2 linked regions of the Variovorax paradoxus genome follow. The protein of the gene in region 1 interacts with the protein of each later gene in a pairwise test. Links are inferred from orthologs where the notes say so. Each region holds a gene or a part of one and is shown on either strand. Other genes may lie near its edges.

The links. The genes of interacting proteins can lie anywhere in the genome.
Region 2: the proteins of dnaE (region 1) and QFZ42_RS12395 interact in binary tests that used the Escherichia coli proteins (3 or more experiments, as listed by UniProt). The link is inferred for Variovorax paradoxus from one-to-one orthologs.

The regions. Positions count from the first base shown.
Region 1 is NZ_JAUSXG010000001.1:1,675,140-1,682,876, reverse strand. Bases 1,131-5,234 are described here. They hold dnaE (DNA polymerase III subunit alpha), read right to left. Parts: upstream 4,847-5,234; coding sequence 1,331-4,846; downstream 1,131-1,330. Other genes in these bases: QFZ42_RS07785 (sulfurtransferase), read left to right, coding at 4,995-5,234; QFZ42_RS07795 (cell envelope integrity protein TolA), read left to right, coding at 1,131-1,250. Outside these bases: QFZ42_RS07800 (ExbD/TolR family protein), read left to right, coding at 1-326; more of QFZ42_RS07795, read left to right, coding at 330-1,130; more of QFZ42_RS07785, read left to right, coding at 5,235-5,780; QFZ42_RS07780 (pirin family protein), read right to left, coding at 5,815-6,726; QFZ42_RS07775 (flavodoxin family protein), read right to left, coding at 6,742-7,305; QFZ42_RS07770 (DoxX family protein), read right to left, coding at 7,357-7,737. UniProt on the Escherichia coli protein: DNA polymerase III is a complex, multichain enzyme responsible for most of the replicative synthesis in bacteria. This DNA polymerase also exhibits 3' to 5' exonuclease activity. The alpha chain is the DNA polymerase catalytic subunit.
Region 2 is NZ_JAUSXG010000001.1:2,641,481-2,648,047, reverse strand. The notes cover bases 2,331-5,264. They hold QFZ42_RS12395 (pyridoxal phosphate-dependent aminotransferase), read right to left. Parts: upstream 4,419-5,264; coding sequence 3,243-4,418; downstream 2,331-3,242. Other genes in these bases: QFZ42_RS12390 (CysB family HTH-type transcriptional regulator), read right to left, coding at 4,450-5,264; QFZ42_RS12400 (DUF3309 family protein), read right to left, coding at 2,949-3,107; hrpA (ATP-dependent RNA helicase HrpA), read left to right, coding at 2,331-2,878. Also shown: more of hrpA, read left to right, coding at 1-2,330; more of QFZ42_RS12390, read right to left, coding at 5,265-5,391; QFZ42_RS12385 (sirohydrochlorin chelatase), read right to left, coding at 5,455-5,829; LPS export ABC transporter permease LptG, read right to left, coding at 5,849-6,567. UniProt on the Escherichia coli protein: Shows aminotransferase activity with methionine and histidine as substrates, and to a lesser extent also with phenylalanine.

The sequences.
Region 1 (7,737 bases):
CGCTGATCACGCCGAGCGTGATCAACCTGCCTACGGTCGACCGTGCCAACAAGCAGCCCGACAAGCCCATCGAGATCGTCATCAAGAGCGAAGACGAAGTGCAGATCAAGAAGGACCCGACCACCGGCAGCGGCGGCGTGTCGATCCCCATGACCCAGATCGGCTCCGCGGCCAAGACCGCCCAGGGCGGCGACGACCAGCGCCCCGTGGTCATCAGCGCCGACAAATCCGTCAAGTACGAAACCGTGGTGAAGGCGATGAACCAGCTCAAGCGCAGCGGCATCGAGCGCGTGGGCTTGTCCGTCACCACCACGGGCGGCAAATAAGGCATGTCGCTCGCCCTGGATCGCCCCGAGTTCGCACCACCGCCGCAGCGCGGCACGCCGCGCGCGGTGCTGCTCGCACTCGTTGCGCACGCGCTGCTGATCGCGGCGCTGACGTGGGGAGTGCGCTGGCGCAGCGACGCCGACGAAGGCGCCGTCGATGCGGAGCTGTGGTCTTCCACGGTGCAGCAGGCCGCGCCGCGCCTCTCCGCACCGCAGGCCCCGGCGCCCGCTCCCGCACCTCCGCCGCCGGCTCCCCCGCCGCCACCGCCGCCGCCGCAGGCGAGAGCCCCCGAGCCGGCACCGCCGCCGCGCGCACCGGACATCGCGCTCGAGCGCGAGAAAAAACTCAAGGAAGAAAAAGAGCAGAAAGAGCGCGAGCTCGAGCGCCAGCAACAGCAGCGCAAGAAAGAACTCGAAGCCAAGCAGCGCGCCGAAGACGAAGCCGAGCGCAAGAAGGCCCAGCAGCAAAAGCTCGCCGAAACGAAGAAGCAGCAGGAAGCCGAGGCCAAGCAGGCAGAGGCGAAAAAGGCCGAAGCGGCCGCCAAGCAGGCCGCCGCCGACCGCGCCGCAACGCTCAAGCGCATGCAGGGCCTGGCGGGCGCGAGCGGCAGCGACGATTCCAAGGGCACGGCCCTGCGTTCGTCAGGCCCGTCGAGCGGCTATGCGGGACGTATCGCCGCGGCAGTGCGGCCGAACATCACCTTCCCCGATGCCGAGACGGTCAACGGCAATCCGGCGGCCGAGTTCGAAGTGAGCCTGGCGCCGGACGGCACTATCGTCGGCGTCAAGCTGAGCAAATCGAGCGGGCTGCCAAGCTGGGACGAAGCCGCCGAACGCGGCCTGCGCAAGACAGACAAGCTGCCGCGCGACACCGACGGGCGCATCTTCCCGTCGCTGATCGTGTCGCTGCGGCCCAAGCGCTAGGAACGCCGCCGTCTTCGGGCCGTGTCCCGAAGACGAGGCGCACGGGATGCGTGAGATGCCTCACTCACTCATTCACCCCCTCATTCGTAGACGACCGAAGCTTTGCCTGCTTCGGCCTGCGCCGTCCAGCTCGCGAGCGCGGCATCGGTCGGGAAGAACTTGGCGCGCTCGCCCAGTTGCAGTTCGACCTGCGCACCGCCACGCGCCATCGAGAGCCGCACCGGCAGGCCCTGCACCAGGTCGCCGACTTCGGTCTGCTCGGTGCGCGGCGGGAAGTCTTTCACCAACCGCGCAATGTCCGGCGCCTTGCCGTTCACGGCCACGCGCAGGAACTTGCCGAAGCGGCAGCGCGCCGTGGCCAGGTCCCACACCTGCTGCACCTGGAAACGCGCCTCGAAGCCGCCGCGCGCGGGTTGCAGCCGGCCGCTCACGATCACGAGCTCGTCGTCCTTCAGCGTGTTGCGGTTGGCGTTGATCAAGGCCTCGTCGGCCGTGGCGTCGATGGCCTCGGACTTGTCGTCGAGCTTGAAGATCGCGAGCCGCCCGCGCTGGCCGTTGATCACGCGGAAATCGCTCACGATGCCCGCAATCACCTGCTGGTCGCGCGTGTCCATCAAATCGCCGATCTCGCGCTTGCAGAAGCGCCGCACCTCGTGCGAGACCTCGTCGAACAGATGGCCTGAAAGGTAGAAGCCGACGGCCGTCTTTTCGAGCGTCAGGCGCTCCTTCACGCCCCACGGCGTGGCATCGACCAGTTCGGGTTCCTGCGTGGCCGAGCCGTGCTCGCAGTCGCCGAAGATGTCGACCTGCGAGGCATTGGCCGCCGTGGCGTTCGCGAAGTCGAAGGCCCGGTCCACCGACGCGAGCAGCGCGGCGCGGTTCTGCTGGATCGCGTCGAACGCGCCCGCCTTGATAAGCGCTTCGACCGTGCGCTTGTTGATGCGCTGGCGGTCGATGCGCACGCAGAAATCGAACAGGCTCTTGAACGGCCCGCCCTCTTCCCGCGCCCGCACCACGGCCTCGACCGCGAGCTGGCCCGTGCCCTTGACGGCGCCCAGGCCGTAGCGGATCACCCGGTCGGTGACCGGCTCGAAGCGGTAGTTGCCGCGGTTCACGTCCGGCGGCTCGAAGGTGATGCCGAAATTCTTCTGGGCGTCTTCGAACAGCAGCTTGAGCTTGTCCGTGTCGTCCATTTCCACGGTCATGTTGGCGCAGAAGAACTCGGCCGTGTAATGAACCTTGAGCCAGCCCGTGTGGTACGCCAGCAGCGAGTAGGCGGCGGCGTGCGACTTGTTGAAGCCGTAGCCCGCAAACTTCTCCATCAAGTCGAAGATTTCGTCGGCCTTGTCCTGCTCGATGCCGTTCTTGGCCGCGCCCTTGCGGAAGATCTCGCGGTGCTCGGCCATTTCCTCGAGCTTTTTCTTGCCCATGGCGCGGCGCAGCAAGTCGGCGCCGCCGAGCGAGTAGCCGCCCAGGATCTGCGCGGTCTGCATCACCTGCTCCTGGTAGACCATGATCCCGTAGGTTTCCGAGAGCATTTCTTCCACCAGCGGATGCGGGTACTCCACCGGTTCGCGGCCGTGCTTGCGCGCCACGAAGCTCGGAATCAGGTCCATCGGGCCCGGACGGTACAGCGCGTTGAGCGCAATCAGGTCTTCGAGCCGCGTGGGCCGCGCGTCCTTCAGCATGCCCTGCATGCCGCGGCTTTCAAACTGGAACACCGCTTCCGTCTTGCCTTCGGAGAACAGCTTGTAGGTCTCTCGGTCGTCGAGCTTGATGTTCTCGAACGCGAAGTTCTCCTGCCCCTTGTGGCGCTTGACGATGAACTCTTTGGCAATCTCGAGGATGGTGAGCGTGGCCAGGCCCAAGAAGTCGAACTTCACGAGGCCGATGGCTTCGACGTCGTCCTTGTCGTACTGGCTCACGGCCGAGTCGCTGCCGGGCTGCTGATACAGCGGGCAGAAGTCGGTGAGCTTGCCGGGCGCGATGAGCACGCCGCCGGCGTGCATGCCGATGTTCCGCGTCATGCCTTCGAGCTTCTGCGCGAGCTCGACCAGCATGCGCACTTCTTCTTCCTTCTCGATGCGCTGCGCGAGCTGCGGCTCCATCTCGATGGCGTAGTTGTTCTTGTCGCCCTCGATCTTTTTCTCGGGCGGATACTGCAGCGTGACCGACATCCCCGGCTTGTTCGGAATCAGCTTGCTGATGCCGTCGCAGAACATGTAGCTCATGTCCAGCACCCGGCCCACGTCGCGGATGGCGGCGCGCGCGGCCATGGTGCCGAAGGTGGCGATCTGGCTCACGGCGTTGCGGCCGTACTTGTCCTTCACGTAATCGATCACGCGGTCCCGGTTGCCCTGGCAGAAGTCGATGTCGAAGTCGGGCATCGAGACGCGTTCGGGGTTCAGGAAACGTTCAAACAGCAGCTTGTATTCGAGCGGGTCGAGGTCGGTGATCTTCAGCGCGTAGGCCACCAGCGAGCCCGCACCCGAGCCCCGGCCCGGGCCCACCGGGCAGCCGTTTTCCTTGGCCCACTTGATGAAGTCGCCGACGATCAGGAAGTAGCCCGGGAACCCCATCTTCAGGATGGTGTTGATCTCGAATTCCAGCCGTTCGACATAGCGTGGCCGCTCGGCATCGCGCCTGGCCACGTCGGGGTAGAGGTGCGCAAGCCGCGCCTCCAGGCCTTCGAACGATTCCTGCCGGAAGAAGTCGTCGATCGGCATGCGAACGCCTTCGCTGATGAAGGGCGTCGGAAAGTCGGGCAGCTGCGGCTTGCCGAGCACCAGCGTCAGGTTGCAGCGCTTGGCAATCTCGACCGTGTTGGCCAGTGCGCTCGGCACGTCGGCGAACAGCGCCTGCATTTCGGCGCTCGACTTGAAATACTGCTCCTCGGTGAACTTGCGCACGCGGCGCGGGTTGCCCAGGATTTCACCCTCGGAGATGCAGACGCGCGCCTCGTGCGCCTCGTAGTCCTGGCGCTCGGCGAACTGCACCGGGTGCGTGGCCACCACCGGCAAGCGCAGCCGCGCCGCGAGCTTCACGGCGGCGATCACATGCGGCTCGTCTTCCGGGCGGCCGGCGCGCTGCAGTTCGATGTAGAAGCGGTGCGGGAACATGCCCGCGAGTTGCAGCGCCAGCTCGGCGGCGCGTTCTTCCTGCCCCTGCAGCAGCGGCGCGCCCAGCGGCCCCGCCTGCGCGCCCGACAGGGCAATCAGCCCGCCCTGCAGTTCCTCGAGCCATTCGAGCTTGCAGGCCGCTTGCGACTGGCCCCGGCCCACGTTCTGCGTCCAGGCCCGCGCCAGCAGCTCGGACAGGTGCAGATAGCCTTCCGTGTTCTGCACCAGCAGCACGATGCGGGTGAGCACGCCGGGCTCCTTGCCCAGCCCCTCGATGAAGATTTCGGCGCCGATGATGGGCTTGACGCCCTTGCTTCGCCCCTGCTTGTAGAACTTGACGGCCCCGAACAGGTTGTTCAGGTCGGTGATGGCCAGCGCGGGCTGCTGGTCGGCAGCGGCGGCCTTGACGACTTCGTCGATTCGGTTGGTACCGTCGACGACGGAAAACTCGGTGTGCAGGCGCAGGTGAACAAACATCCGCCCATTGTAGAAACCGGCACTCCACGATGTGGGTTGGCAATCCCTAAATTGAGCCCCCCGGCTTGCCACTTCGTGTGCTTCGCCACCCCCCGAGGGGGAGGCTCGGTGCCTTGGGGCGGCCCGGCGGCACCTACAATTCCGCCCCGTGCAAGAGATTTTGAATATTGCGGCCTACAAGTTCGTGGCCATCGACGACGCGCCCATGCTGCGGGAAGACCTGCGCGCCCGCGCCCAAGCCCTGGGCCTCATGGGCACCATCCTGCTGGCGCCCGAAGGCATCAACCTGTTCCTCGCGGGCGCGGCCGACGCCATCCACAGCTTCCTGACGAGCCTGCGCGCCGATGCACGCTTCGCCGACCTCGAAACCAAGGAAAGCTGGTCCGCCGCGCAACCGTTCCGCCGCATGCTGGTCAAGCTCAAGCGCGAGATCATCCGCATGGACCACCCCGCGATCCAGCCGTCGGCGGGCCGGGCTCCCGGCGTGGACGCGCCGACGCTCAAGCGCTGGCTCGACCAGGGCCACGACGACGAAGGCCGCGAGATCGCGCTGCTCGACACGCGCAACGACTTCGAGGTCGACGAAGGCACCTTCGACGGCGCAATCGACTGGCGCATCACGAAGTTCACCGAGTTCCCGCCCGCACTGAAAGCGCACCGCGCCGATTTCGCGGGCAAGACGGTAGTGAGCTTCTGCACCGGCGGTATCCGCTGCGAAAAAGCCGCCATCCTGATGCGCGAGGAAGGCATCGAGCACGTGCTGCAGCTCGAAGGCGGCATCCTGAAATATTTCGAAGAAGTCGGCGGTGCGCACTACCACGGCGACTGTTTCGTGTTCGACGGCCGGCGCGCGCTGGCGCCCGACCTGAGCGCACGCGCGGCCGATGCCAGCGCACGCGCTTCCGAAGATCCGGATCTGGAACGAAAGAACTGAAGGCCGCAACGGGGCCTTCTTCGCTGCGGGCTCGTCAGATGGGCGTGCTGCCGACGTCGGGCTCGCGCACGCCGAAGGGCTTGCCCGGCAGCGGAATGAACTCCGTCTCGCCCGGCACATGGCCCATGCGCTGTGCGGCCCAGTCGGAGCCGGCTTCGAGAATGCGCTCGCGCCGGCTCGAAACAAAATTCCAGGTGATGTAGCGCGGCCCGTCGAGCGGCTCGCCGCCGATCACCATCAGGCGCACCGCGGTGGCTGAACTCAGCACCGCGCCTTGGCCGTCCGGCAGAACAACCATGGTGTGCAGTGGAATGGTTTCGCCGTTGATGACGGCATCGGCATCGACGGCATAGACAGCCAGTTCGGGCGCCAGCGCGGGCAGTTCGAAGCGGCCGCCCGCGGGCAGCGCGATGTCCAGGTAGAGCGTCTGCGACAGCGTCTTCACCGGCGAGCGTCGACCGAACGCCTCGCCCACCAGCACACGCACCGCGGCACCCTGCTCCACCAGCTCGGGAATGGCACTCGCCGGCGTGTGCTCGAAACTCGGCTCGGCCTCTTCATGCGCCTGCGGCAATGCGGCCCAGAGCTGCAGGCCGTGGTTCACGTAGGTGTCGGCCTTGAGCCGCTCGGGCTTGCGCTCGGAGTGCACGATGCCACGGCCCGCCGTCATCCAGTTGATGGCGCCGGGCAAGATTTCCTGCACGCTGCCGAGGCTGTCGCGATGCATCATCGCGCCGTCGAAAAGATAGGTGACCGTGGAAAGACCGATGTGCGGATGCGGCCGCACGTCGTGCTCGGCGCCGGGCTGCTCGGTGGCCGGGCCAAAGTGGTCGAAAAAGACAAAAGGCCCGACCGAGCGGCGCTTCGCGGCCGGCAGCAGGCGCCGTACCTTGAAGCCGCCGCCGAGGTCCTTGTCGGCGGGGTGCAGCGATAGAAGGGAGTCCATGCGCCGCATCATGCCTCAGGCCTTGCCGGTCACCCAGCGAGCCGCGGCCTTGGCCACGCGCTCGCCGAAGAGGCGCGCGGTGTCCAGGTCGCCCTGCGGCATTTCCGCCGGCGACGAGTCCGAGGGCGACTGCGCCATGGCGCCGCTGAACGAAGCCACGTAGTTGATGTCGTTGCGCTGCGCGGCCTTGGTGTTGCTCGGCATGATCGCGGTACCGACCCAGACGCCGCCCTGCTGCATTGCCAGCGTGAACAGGTAGTGCAGCGTCGACAGCTTGTCGCCGTTCATCGATGCGCTGTTGGTGAAGCCCGCGAACATCTTGTCCTTCCAGGCCTGCGTGAACCAGGGCTTGGACGACGCGTCCGCGAACTTCTTGAACTGCCAGCTCACGCTGCCCATGTAGGTCGGCGAACCCATGATGATGGCGTCGGCCGCGTTCAACGTCTCCCAGCCTCCGGCCGGAAGGTTGCCGTCCGCGTCGATCTGGACCAGCTCGGCGTTGGCGCCTTCCGCCACGGCCTGGGCCATGCGTTGCGTGTGGCCGTAGCCCGAATGAAAAACGACTGCGATCTTGGACATGAAGTTACTTTGTGTTGGAGTTGAAAAAATCAGGGGAGCAGGCGCAACCGATCAGCGCTTGTCGATGCTGAAGCGGCCGGCGCCGAAGGCCACGAAGGCGAGCAGGCCACCCGAGATGGCGATGTTCTTGAAGAACATCAGCTGGTTCACGAAGGCCTTGTCGGCGGGCATGCTCCAGTAATTGTGGAACAGCACCGAAGCCGCCACGGTGAACACCGCCAGCACGATGGCCGCCAGGCGCGTCTTGAAGCCGACGAGCAGCATCAGGCCCAGGCCCAGCTCCACGATGATCGCGATGACTGCCGCAACCTGCGGCAGCGGCGCGCCGACCGACGAGATGTACCCCACCGTGCCGGCAAAGCCCATGAGCTTGCTGAAGCCCGCGGGCACGAAAAGCAGTGCCAGCAAGATGCGGCCGACGAGGGCCAGCGT
Region 2 (6,567 bases), 970 kb from region 1 along the record:
CTTCCGCAGCAAGGTCGAGCAGCTGCTGGTCGAGCCGATCAGCCAGGCCGCGGCCAACCAGCGCGCGGGCCGTTGCGGCCGCGTGGCCAACGGCATCTGCATCCGGCTCTACGACGAGAAGGATTTCGACGGCCGGCCGCGGTTTACCGACCCCGAAATCCTGCGGTCGTCGCTCGCTGGTGTGATCCTGCGCATGAAGTCGCTGCGCCTGGGCGACGTGGCTCAGTTTCCATTTCTCGAGGCGCCTTCGCCGCGCGCGATTGCCGACGGTTACCAGCTGCTCAACGAGCTGGGCGCGGTCGACGATGCCAACGAGCTCACGGCCACCGGCGCCGAGCTCGCCAAGCTGCCGCTCGATCCGCGCGTGGGCCGGATGATTCTGGAGGCTCGCACACGCGGCGCGCTCGAAGAAGTGCTGGTCATCGCCTCGGCGCTCAGCGTGCAGGACGTGCGCGACCGGCCGATGGATGCGCAGCAGCAGGCCGACCAGGCGCATTCGAAATTCGACGACGACAAGAGCGAATTCAGCGGCTACCTGCGGCTGTGGAAATGGATCGCCGATGCGCGTGGCGGCCATGGCGACACGCACAAGCTCAGCAACCGCCAGTACGAGCAGCTGCTGCGCCAGAACTTCATCAACATTCGTCGCGTGCGCGAATGGCGCGACATCCATTCGCAGTTGCTCACGGTCGTGACCGAGCACAAGTGGCGCATCAACGCGGAGCCTGCAGGCTATGAGCCGCTGCACCTGTCGATGCTCGCGGGCCTGCTCGGCAACGTGGGCTGGAAGCTCGAGGACGACGAGGCGTACCTCGGTGCACGCGGCATCAAGTTCTACAAGCATCCGGGCGCGCACCTGAAGAAGAAGCCGGGCCGCTGGATCGTTGCGGCCGAATTGGTCGAAACCACGCGGCTCTTCGGCCGCGGCATTGCGAACATCGAGCCGCAGTGGCTCGAACAGGTGGCCGGCCACCTGCTGAAGAAGCAGCTGCTCGATCCGCACTGGGAGAAGAAGGGCGCTCAGGTTTCGGCGCTGGAGCGCGCCACGCTCTACGGCCTCGTGGTCTACAGCGGCCGCCGCGTCGATTTCACCAAGGTCGATCCGGTCGCGGCGCGCGAGATCTTCATTCGCGAGGCGCTGGTGGCCGGACAGTGGGAAAGCAAGTTCCCCTTCCTCACGGCCAACCGCAAGCTGGTGCGCGAGGTCGAAGGGCTGGAGCACAAGGCGCGCCGGCAGGACGTGCTGGTCGATGAAGAACTGATCTTCGCGTTCTACGACGCGCAGCTGCCCGCCGATGTAGCGAGCGGCATCACCTTCGAGAACTGGTACCGCCATGCGTCCAGGGAGCAGCCGCGCCTGCTCTTCCTGACGCGCGAGGAGCTCATGCGCCACCAGGCGGCGGGCATCACCACGCAGTCCTTTCCCGCCACGCTGAAGCTTGGCGGCGTCGATTGCGCGGCGAGCTATCTGCACGAGCCGGGCGACGCGAAGGACGGCCTCACGGTCAGCGTGCCGCTCTTCGTGCTCAACCAGGTGAGCGAGGAGCGCTGCGAATGGCTGGTGACGGGCATGCTGAAGGACAAGATCCAGGCGCTGCTCAAGAGCCTGCCGCAGCGTCCGCGCTCGCGGCTGGTGCCGCTGCCCGAATCGGCCGCGAAGCTGGCCGAGGAACTCTCGGCGCCCGAGATGTTCGGCCACGGCTCGCTGACCGACGTGCTGCTCAAGCGCGTGCGCGATGCGACGAGCATCGACGTCAAGCGCGCCGACTTCAAGCTCGACATGCTGCCGCCGCACCTGTTCATGAACCTGCGCATCGTGGATGAACACGGCCGTCAGCTCGGCATGGGACGCAACCTGGGCGCGCTCAAGGCAGAGTTGGGTGCGCAGGCGCGGGGCGCTTTCCAGGCGCTGGCGGGTCTCAACGTCAAGGCTTCCGCGGAGCGAAAACCGGCGGACGGCAGCGACGGGCGCGTGCAAGCCACGGGCACCGCCGCAGCGCCAGCCGCCGCCGCGCCGAGCCTGCCCGCAGGCCAGCGCTACACGAACTGGAGCTTCGGCGAACTGCCCGAGCTGATGGAAGTGCGCCGCGGATCGCAGTCGCTGATCGGCTTTCCGGCGCTGCGCGACGAGGGCGACGCGGTCACCATCGAGGTGTTCGATGAACCCGCGGTGGCGGCCGCCAAGCACCGCGCCGGCCTGCGCCGGCTGTTCGCACTGCAGCTGAAAGACGCGCTCAAGTACCTCGAGAAGAACATCCCCGATCTGCAGAAGATGGCGGTGGCCTACATGCCGCTGGGCACGTCCGAAGAGTTGCGCACGCAGATCATCGACGTGGCGATCGACCGGGCCTTTCTTCAGGAGCCTTTGCCCACCGACGAGTTCGCCTTCAAGCGCCGGCTTGAAGAAGGGCGCGGCCGGCTCACGCTGATTGCGAACGAGGTCGCCCGCCTGGCTTCGTCCATCTTGGTCGAGTACGCGGCCGCCGCGCGCAAGATCAAGGACACGAAGATCCACCCCGAGGCCGTGCAGGATGCCGCGCAGCAGTTGCAGCGCCTCGTCGGCAAGCGCTTCATTGCCGATGCGCCGTGGACGCAGCTGCAGCATTTCGCGCGCTATCTCAAGGCGATCGTGCTGCGGCTCGACAAGCTGCGCGCCGACCCCGCGCGCGATACCGCCAAGCTGGCCGAACTCCGGCCGCAGGAGCAACGCTATTGGCGGCTGGCGGCGGAACGCAAAGGCGTGGTGGACGACCGCATGCTCGAATTCCGCTGGCTGCTGGAGGAGCTTCGCGTGAGCTTTTTCGCGCAGGAACTGCGCACGCCGCAGCCGGTCAGCATCAAGCGGCTGGACAAGGCCTGGGCCCAGCTGCAGGCCTGAGCGGCAGGGCGGCAAAAAAAGAAGCCCGCTTGCGCGGGCTCCTTTCAGGTGCGGGAAATCCGCGGGAGCGTCATATGCGTCCCATGAGCACCAGGATGACCACGATCACCAGGACAAGGCCCAGGCCGCCGCTTGGCCCGTAGCCCCAGCTGCGGCTGTAGCCCCAGCTCGGCAGCGCGCCGATCAGCAGCAGGATCAGAATGATCAGCAGAATGAACGAGAGGGACATGCTTTTCTCCTGGACGTTGTTGTTACGAGCATTGATGCTCGGTGTCCGGGAGCGCAAGACACGCCGGAAAGCCGCTCCTTCGGCGGTCAGGACTGTCCTACCGTCAGCGTCGGCCTGGGAGCCGCGTCGATCCGTTCAGAGCCGGGCGAGGCGATCCAGCGCGGAATTCAGCGTCTCGTCCTTCTTGGCAAAGCAGAAACGGACCACGCGCTGATCGAAGCCGTTGCCGTAGAACGCCGACAGCGGAATGGCCGCCACGCCGATCTCGCTGGTGAGCCACAGGCAGAAGTCGGCCTCGGACAGGTCGCTGACCGCCGAGATGTCGACGCACTGGAAATAGCTGCCCTCGCTGCGCAGCAGCTTGAAGCGGGTTTTCTCGGCGAGCCCTGCGGCAAAAAGGTCGCGCTTGCGCTGGTAGAAGGCCGGAAGCTCGAGGTACGGCTTCGGATCGGCCATGTACTGCGCGAGCGCATGCTGCATGGGCGTGTTCACGGTGAACACGTTGAACTGGTGCACCTTGCGGAACTCCGCCATGAGCGGCGCCGGCGCCGCAACGAAGCCGACCTTCCAGCCGGTGACGTGATAGGTCTTGCCGAAGCTGCTCACGATGAAGCTGCGCGCCGCCAGGCCCGGGAAGCGGGCCACGCTTTCGTGCTGCGCGCCGTCGTAGATCATGTGCTCGTACACCTCGTCGGCAATCACGAACACGTCGGTCGGGGCCAGCAGCTCTTCGAGCTTGCGCATTTCGGCCGCGGTCCAGATCGTGGCGCTCGGGTTGTGCGGCGTGTTGACGATGATGGCGCGCGTGCGCGGCGAGAGCGCCGCGGCAATCTTGTCGAAGTCGGGCCGGAAGGTGCCAGGCACCAGCGGCACGCGCACCACGCTGCCGCCTGCGAGTTCGATATTGGGCACGTAGCTGTCGTAGCAGGGCTCCAGGACGATCACCTCGTCGCCTGCGCGTACCACGGCAAGAATGGCCGTGAGGATGGCCTGCGTGGCGCCCGCGGTCACCGTGATCTCGGTGGCCGCGCTGTAGCTGTGGCCGTAGAGCGCGGCGATCTTGCCGGCAATGGCTTCGCGCAGCGCCGGAATGCCGGGCATCGGCGGGTATTGGTTGTGGCCCGCGGCCATGGCGGCCGTCACGTCTTCGAGCAGCTTCGGGTCGCATTTGAAATCGGGGAAGCCCTGGCCGAGGTTGACCGCGTTCTTCTCCGTTGCCAGTGCGGACATCACGGTGAAGATGGTGGTGCCGACGGCGGGCAGCTTGGTGGCGATCTCCGGCGTGCGGGGGGCGGAAAGAACAGTGCTCATGGTCGTGGTCGAAAGCTGGGGCTGCTGAATATCAAAGATCGTAGTCTTGCTGATGTCCGCTCAGGGCCTTCGCGATCAGGTTGCGGTCGAGCCGGTCGGACAGCAGCTCGGCAAACTTGAACACGAAGTTGCGCAGGTAGGCGCTGCGCTTGAACGCCACGCGCGCGATGTTCTGGCCGAACACGTGGCCCATGGGGCGCACCACGAGGTCCGCGTTCGACTCGTCGCGCACCGCCATTTCGGCCACGATGCCCACACCCAGGCCCAGGCGCACATAGGTCTTGATCACGTCGGAGTCGATGGCTTCGAGCGCGATGCGCGGCGTGAGTTTTTTCTGCGCAAAGGCGTGGTCGATGCGCGTGCGGCCCGTGAACGACGGGTGGTAGGTAATGATGGGTTCGAGCGCCAGGTCTTCGAGCGAAATGCGCTCCTTGGCGGCCAGCGGATGGTCCTTGGGGAGCACCAGCACGTGCTGCCATTCATAGCAGGGCAGGGTCACGAGCTCGGTGTAGTCCGCGAGCGATTCGGTGGCAATGCCCACCTCGGCAATTTCGTCGATCACCATGCGTGCCACCTGGTCGGGCGAGCCCTGGTGCAGGCTCACGTTGACCTTCGGATAGGCCTCGCGCAGCCTGGCCACGGGCACCGGCAGCACGTAGCGCGCCTGGGTGTGCGTGGTGGCAATGGAGAGGGTGCCGCTGTCCTGCGCGCTGAACTGCTCGCCGATGCGCTTGAGGTTGCCGACTTCGCGCATGATCAGTTCGATGCTCGCGATGACATGCTGGCCCGGCTCGGTGACCCGCTTCAGGCGCTTGCCATGGCGGGCGAAGATCTCGACGCCGAGCTCTTCCTCGAGTTCGATGATGGCCTTGGACACGCCAGGCTGCGAGGTATGCAGCGCCTTGGCCGCCTCGGTGAGGTTCAGGTTGCGCCGCACGGCTTCCTGAACAAACTTGAACTGGTGCAGATTCATATCAAATTCCGTCTTATTGCGGAATTCATTATGCCTTCGGAGTCTATCGAAATAGCCCCGAGATCAAGATTTGCTTGCGATTCTGGCCAGCAATTCGACCAGTTCGGGCTCCTCGCCCACGATGTTGGCGAGCTGGAATTCGACCTGCGGCCAGGTTCCGCGCAGCGCGTCGAGCTGCAGCGGCAGGTCTTCGCGGGCGTGCTTGCCCATGCCGAGAAACAACGGAACGACGCGGAGCGCCCGCGCACCGCTCGCAATCAGGGCCGCCGCGGCGGTGCGCAGGTCGGGCGCGGCCAGCTCCATGTAGGCGCAGACCACCCGGGCCTGCGGGTCGAGCACCGTGACGCGCGCGGCCACGGCCTCGATGGGTTCGCGCCAACGCTCGTCGCGCGAACCGTGGGCCAGAAGGATGATGCCCTTCGTGCTTCCCGTCGTCATGCCGGCCTTCCCTGGTCTTCTATCTTCGAAGCACCAGCCAGCTGAACGCGGCAAGCGACATGACCGAATAAATGAGCCCCGGCGCCGCCGCTGTTAGCCATGGCGACCAGTTGCTCAGGTTGCCGAGGTAGCCGAACACGTTGTTCAAGAGGAAGAAGCTGATGCCGATCATCACGCCGCCGAACACGTAGGTGGTAATGCCGGCCTGGCGGAAGTGCAGGTAGGCAAAGGGCAGGGCGAGCACCACCATCACGAGGCACGAGAGCGGGTAGAAGACCTTGCGCCAGAACTGGATCTCGTAGCGCTGCGCGGTCTGTCCGTTGGCTTCGAGGTGGCTGATGTAGTCGAACAGGTCGATGGTGCTCATGCGGTCGGGCCGCAAGAGTGCGACGGACACCATCTCGGCCGTGAGCGTGGTCGGCCAGTCGAGCTGCGGCACCCGGCTGGTCAGGATGTGAGCCTTGTTAGCGTCGCTGCGCGTGTCGTAGTCTTGCAACTCGACATCCGACAGCACCCAGCGGTCGTCCAGAATGCGCGCGGAAGTCGCGAGGAGCTGCTTGCGCACGTAGCCATTGGCATCGAACTCGAAGATGCGCGCATTCCTGAGGGAGCCATCGCGCGAGATGGACAGCACGTTGACGGCGTAGGACACGTTGTCACGCTTCTCCTTGAGCCATGCCCCCGTATTGCCGACCAGAGAAAAGGTGCCCTGGTATCGCGACTTGAGCAATTGGCCCG